2 regions of the Ruminococcus sp. SR1/5 genome follow, and region 1 is predicted to be linked to the other one. Evidence: predicted binding sites of a transcription regulator. Region 1 holds the regulator's gene; the other holds the start of a gene.
What was found. The regulator LexA, encoded in region 1, represses DNA repair genes until DNA is damaged. The targets are predictions, from matches to a motif close to CNAACANNTGTTNG.
Positions count from the first base shown of each region.

Region 2: CK1_RS13980 (Y-family DNA polymerase) is a predicted target of LexA. The motif match lies at 1,881-1,894, and genes of this name have one in related genera.

Region 1 is NC_021014.1:926,401-929,831, reverse strand. It holds gene nadD (nicotinate-nucleotide adenylyltransferase) at 1-265, shown strand, start outside; gene yqeK (bis(5'-nucleosyl)-tetraphosphatase (symmetrical) YqeK) at 252-866, shown strand; gene rsfS (ribosome silencing factor) at 873-1,238, shown strand; gene lexA (transcriptional repressor LexA) at 1,418-2,038, opposite strand; gene CK1_RS04800 (biotin/lipoyl attachment domain-containing protein) at 2,253-3,431, shown strand, end outside.
Region 2 is NC_021014.1:2,802,132-2,805,562, reverse strand. It holds gene CK1_RS13990 (SOS response-associated peptidase) at 1-214, opposite strand, end outside; gene CK1_RS13985 (hypothetical protein) at 257-565, opposite strand; gene CK1_RS13980 (Y-family DNA polymerase) at 585-1,847, opposite strand; gene ligA (NAD-dependent DNA ligase LigA) at 2,265-3,431, shown strand, end outside.

The DNA of each region.
Region 1 (3,431 bases):
CATTTGTCAGGAAGCAGTACTGGTAGTGGCAACCAGAGATCATACTCCATTGAAGGAACTTGATCAGCAGATGCAACTTCTGTCACAGAAGTATAACGGGAATTTTATTCGACTGGATACCATGAATATTGATGTTTCCAGTGAGCTGCTCCGTTCCTGGCATGAAAGCGGGCAGAGTCTCCGCTATTATGTTCCCAAGCCTGTGATTTCCTATATTGAGAAAAACGATATCTATAAAGGAAATGATTCAGATGGGAAAATATGATTTTATCAAGATAAAAAAGAAACTTTCCAAATATCTGGATGAGGCCAGATTTGAGCATACAATGGGGGTTATGTACACTTGTGCTGCGCTTGCCATGGTTTATGATTATGATCTGGAGGATGCACAGGCTGCAGGACTTCTTCATGACAGTGCAAAGTGTATTCCTAATAAAAAGAAACTGAAGCTGTGCAGCCAGCATGATATTCCGGTATCAGATTTTGAAAAGGATCATCCGTTTCTTCTTCATGCCAAACTGGGGGCTTATGTGGCCAGCAGTAAATATGATATTAAAGACGAAGAGATCCTGACAGCGATCACTTATCATACAACAGGAAGACCGGGAATGAGCCTTCTTGAGAAGATCGTATATATTTCAGACTATATTGAACCAATGCGTGACAAAGCTCCGAATCTTGCGAAGGTGCGAAAGATTGCTTTTGAAGATCTGGATGAGTGTATGTATGAGATTTTAAAGGATACACTGGAATATCTGGAGGAAAATCCCAAGGAAATCGACAGTACGACCAGGGATGCTTATGTTTATTATAAAGAACTCCATGACAGAAAAATGCAGGATGCAGCCAACAGACAGGAGGATTAAAATTCTATGAGTATCGAAAAAGAGATGGTCCGGATCGCCTGCAAGGCACTGGATGATAAAAAAGCAAAGGATATCAAGATCATTGATATCCATGAGGTTTCCGTGATCGCAGATTATTTTGTGATCGCAAGTGCTTCCAACCAGAATCAGGTACAGGCAATGGTTGACAATGCAGATGAAATGCTTGGCCGTGCCGGATATGAAGCAAAACAGATCGAGGGAACCAGAAACTCCAGCTGGGTCCTCATGGATTACGGTGATATGATCATCCATATCTTTGATGAGGAAAACAGACTTTTCTACGATCTTGAGAGGATCTGGAGAGACGGCAAGATTCTTGATGCGGAAGAATTTCTTGGTGAGAATGAGTAAAATTTGTTGTATTAGTTTACTGTAAAAATATTATGTGAACTAAATAAGAAGAAATCAAAAAGCAGAAGTTTTCTGTTGAAAAAGAAAAGAGAGATATCTTTGTGGGGCTGTACAGCTACCTTAAAGATATCTCTCTTTTTAGATCACATTACATTGGGTGGGATCTGTTGTTTATATTTTTATGAAAAGAAACGAAATACACCAAATACTTTGCCGAGGATCTGCAGATTACCGGTGATGATGATCGGTTCCATATTGTCGTTCTCCGGCTGAAGTCGATAATAACCATTTTCTTTGTAGAAAGTCTTAACTGTTGCAGAATCATCGATCAGAGCAACTACCATGTCGCCGTTTTCTGCTGTTGCCTGCTGCTTTACAAGAACCTGATCTCCATCAAAAATACCTGCATTGATCATACTGTCGCCTTTGACAGTCAGCATGAAACTTTGTTCATTGGGCATATATTCAGCCGGGATCGGAAAGTAAGCATCGATATTTTCCACTGCCAGGATCGGCTGTCCGGCAGCAACAGTGCCTACAAGAGGAACATTGACAACCTCGCGGCGGACCAGATTAAAATTATCATCAATGATCTCGATCGCACGGGGCTTGGTGGCATCTCTGCGGATATATCCGTTTTTTTCCAGAGCTTCCAGATGGGAGTGAACGGAAGATGTGGATTTCAGGTTTACTGCTTCACAGATTTCACGGACGGAGGGCGGAAAACCTCTGTTAAGGATCTCATTTTTCATATAATCCAGTATTTCCTGCTGCTTTTTACTGATTCTGCCATATGTCATGTGTACTTACCTCCCTGGGTTGATTTTATCTGCTGTCGACCATAATATGACAGCATCACGAAATTATATTTTGAATAGTATAACATACTTTTGAAAAAATGGCAAACGGATATTCGGAAAGTATGTTCGCACGTTTTAAAGCTTGTATTCATTTAAATAAAATGTTACAATAAAACGAACTTTAAGAGATGAACGATGTAAAGGAGGCATTCATTTGCCGGATAATAAAGTACATTCCGGAAAAACTCCGGGATTCTTAGCAAAGCTTCGTAAAATTTTTGGTCTGAACATTGGAACTGTAATGTTCGGAGCAATTTTTATCTATATGATCTTTAGTGTGATTCTTTATCTTACAGCTTCTCATATGGAATCTTATCAGGTTCCCTCCGGTCCGTTATCCATGAATGAGACATACACAGGGCTGGCGATCATGACAGAGAACGTAGTGCAGGCAGATGCGGGCGGTTACGTTACATATTACGCAAGGGAAGGTACCAAGATCAATGCCAACGGTGCTGTCTACAGCCTGAACAGTTCAAGATCTGCAGACAATGTAACCTCTCTGAGCAGAGAGGAGCTGGCGGATATACGCAGTAATATGCAAAGCTTTTCCAAAGGATTTGATCCCAGCAAATTCAACAGTGCCTATAGTTTTAAATATCAGCTCAATGGAAGCATCCTTCAGTATGCTTCAGACAGTTCGGGAGCTTCTTCTGCAAGCACGACGTCTGAAGATGGAGAGGAAGCCACAGTTACAACTATAGTTTCCAGTGATCCAAATATCCGCCGTGCGCAGACAGACGGGATCATCCTGTATTCTACAGATGGCTACGAAACCAAAACCGTTGATAATGTCACAGCTGCTGATTTTGATCAGAATTCCTATCAGGAAACGGATCTGAAAACAGATGGACAGATAAAGGCCGGAGATGATATTTATACGATCATTACAGATGAACGCTGGAGTCTTTTGATCCCTTTAAGTGAGAAGCAGGCTGCTAATCTGAAGGAGCGTACATCGATCCGCGTCAAGTTCCTGAAAGATGATCTGACGCAGACAGGAGACTTTTCAATCATGGAGATCGATGGGGCTAAATACGGTAAGATTGATTTTAATAAAGGACTGATCCGATATGCGTCAGACCGGTTTCTGGAAATAGAACTTGTCACGAACAATGTGACAGGTTTAAAGATCCCGTTATCTTCTATCGTAACGAAGGAGTTTTATGCAATACCTTCCAAATATCTTACGACGGATGATGAAACACAGCAATCCGGATTTATGCTTTCCGGCAGAAATAAAAAAGGCGACAGTACGACAACCTTTGTCAGTGCCGGTATCTATGGCCGTGATGAGATCACAGACAAAGAAACACAGGAAACAAGCTATATT
Region 2 (3,431 bases), 1.9 Mb from region 1:
TTGCATTGATAAGCAGTCCCTTTCCCTGGAACCCCGGAAAGCCCCACTGCATCTGCCTCGCAGCCACTTCCCTACACCCCTTTGTAAGAACGACTGCAGATTCAGACGGGTGGATGTCCTGTCCATGCTCTATCTTTAAACGCTGGTCCAGTTTCCTTACAATCTTTTCAATTTCCCGTGAGGTTTCATCATCCACATAATATCTTCCGCACATTTTCTGTCCTCCTTTTTCCTATTTTACTTCATCCCTGGTATCTTATACAACCAGTTTCCATGCACAATCCTCCGGACAAAAGAGAAGCACAAAATTGATTTGTTTTCCCAAAAGTACCGCCTGACATCTATACTTCCAGTTCAAAATTCCCGCATACCACTGCTTTTCTACAGTCAGAACCTGGATATGATTGATCTGGATAATCTCTTCATCCTCCCCTTTTACCTTCAGCATCAATGGCAGAGATTTTCCGGTAGCTGTGAACCAGCACTGGACTGCCACCTCATGATAGGTTCCGGATAAAGGCTCCTGCTCTGTATGCTCTGTATTTATTCCGATTCCAAATGCCACCGTTTCTTCCCCCTTCCCGCTATTCTGTCTTTAATTTCTCATAGTCCACAGAACGTTTTTCCCGTGAAATGCCACCACTCATGTGATCAATACACCCACCTAAAAAAGCCGCACGTATTACCGAATCATTCCCATACCGTTTTCTGATCTGATCTATCGTTTCATCCATTTTTTCCAGCTTCTCATAATCATTCGTATCAAATAGATCCAATTGCCTCATATTCACCTGATCCTTGATGCGGCTGGTATGGATTCCCAGATGCCGGATGGGTGTCCCATCCCAGAGCTGGTCAAATAACTGGCAGGCACACTGATGAATCTCTTTCGTAATATTGGTTGCATTCTGAAGCGTCATCTGGTGACTGGCATAACTGAGATCATAATTCTTGATCCCTACTGCAATCACTTCTGCCCTGACTCCTGCTCCACGAAGTCTGCTTCCTACTGTCTCTGCCAAAGCCAACAGCACCAATTTTGCTGTAGATGCATCTGTCACATCAAAAGGAATCGTTGTGGAATTACCATATCCCTTATTGGCAGGTGGGGCAGACTGGACTACAGATACATCAATCCCATTTGCAAATCCCCAGATTACTTCCCCATGTTTCTTTAAATGTTGTTTTAAGTAGCCAGGATTGCTCTTTGCCAAATCTCCTATTGTTCGGATTCCCAACTTGAAAAGTGTCTTTGTTGTTGCCCGTCCTACAAAAAACAAGTCGCTTACCGGTAATGGCCACATCTTATTCCGTATCTCAGACTTCCATAATGTGTGCACTCTGTCTGGCTTCTGAAAATCACTTGCCATCTTAGCTAACAGTTTATTCTCTGAAATACCGATATTCACTGTAAATCCAAGCCGTTCCTTAATCTGCCTCCGCATCTTCTCCGCTGCTTCCACTGGCGTCCCCCAAAGCAATTCCGTTCCAGTCATATCTACAAACGCCTCATCTATCGAGTATTGTTCCACTGCGGGAGAATACTCTTGCAAAATTCCCATAAAAGCTTTGGAACACCTCTCATACAATCCATAATTCGGAGGCACTAAAATAAGATTTGGACATTTCTGTTTTGCTTCCAAGATTGATTCACCTGTCTGTATCCGATATTTCTTTGCTGGAATGGATTTTGCCAAAATGATTCCATGACGCATCGCCATATCCCCACCTACCGCCGACACCTGTTCTCTTAAATCGCCTTTCCATCCCAAATGATGCAGCCGATATACCGCTTCCCAGGACAAAAAGGCAGAATTTACATCTATATGAAAAATCACTTTTCCCAAACTCACGTTCCCCTCCTTTACATCTCATTATATAGAACATACGTTCTGAAATCAAGAGATAATATTTTCCATATCCATGCTTCCTCTATATATAGTAATTCTCCTCTCAGACTAAACGATATATAGTGTTTTTATATTGACGCATACTACATATAGTGTTACACTTACTATGTAATTATTATTTGTGTCATCCGGAAAGGATATACGCACGCAGTTTAGGTTTGTAAAAGTGTCAGAAGTATACCACGCTACCAGCAGGGATTTCTGGCTTTTTTTATTTTGCAGGAAACTGCACGCATTAGAGAATGAACATCCGTGTCATTCTCTTTTTTTATGCCTAAACGCAAAGAAAGGAGGAAGAAAAACCGGAACAAATAAGAATTACAACTATACCATAGAAAAGGAGACAAGAATAAAATGAACCATCCCAATGAATTATCAAACGTGGAAAAAATCAAACAACTGGTGGACTATCTGAATTTACAGCGTAACGCTTATTATAATGAGAACAGTCCGAATATCAGTGATGCGGAATATGACCGAATCTTCGATGAATTAGTGGAATTAGAAAAGCAGACAGGCTTTATCTTATCCAATTCACCGACACAAACCGTAGGCTATACTCCCATCAGTGAACTTCCCAAAGTAAAGCATCCAGTCCCTTTGCTCTCTTTAGATAAGACAAAGCAGGTACAGGACTTGATAAGCTTTGCCGGTAAGCAGCCGGTTCTGTTTATGCTGAAGTTGGACGGATTAACGACTAAATTGGTCTACGAAAATGGAACACTTGTAGAGGCTTCTACGCGTGGCGACGGAGAAATTGGGGAACTTATCACCCATAACATCCCTGCATACGTTGATGTCCCTCTTTCAATTCCATATAAAGGCCGGCTAGTGATTGTTGGAGAATCCTTCATCCCAACCCATGACTTTGAGCGTTTAAAAGAAACCCTCCGAGATGGAAAAGGAGAACCTTACAAAAATGGGCGAAATCTGGCTTCTGGCTCTGTGCGAAGTCTTGATCCGGCAAATTGTGCAGGACGCTGTCTGCACTTTATGCCTTTTAATGTTCTGGAAGGTCTGGACTCTCCATTTCTCTTTCCAGACAGCAGAGCTATGAAAATTTCCAGCCTGTTTGACTATGGTTTTCAGCCTTGTCCTTATATTGCTGCAAACCATCCCTTAACCTCGGAACTTGTAAATCAGTATATTGAAAGGCTGACTGATCTGGCAGGCAAAAAACATCTGCCTATTGACGGAATTGTAATGATTTTCGACAGTCTGGACTATTCCAAAAACTGCGGGCGTACCGGACATCATTATAAAGATGGACTGGCTTTTAAGTTTGAAGACGAAACTTACGAAACCACTCTTCGCAATATAGAATGGACACCCACCCGTTTCGGAGAAATTGCACCTGTGGGAGTTTTTGACCCTGTGGAAATTGACGGATGCTCTGTTTCCAGAGCAACCCTTCACAATCTGACCTTTATCAAAGAATTAGAATTGGTGCCAGGTTGTAGAATTTCTGTATCAAAACGTAATATGATCATTCCTCATATTGAAGAAAATCTGGAACGTGGT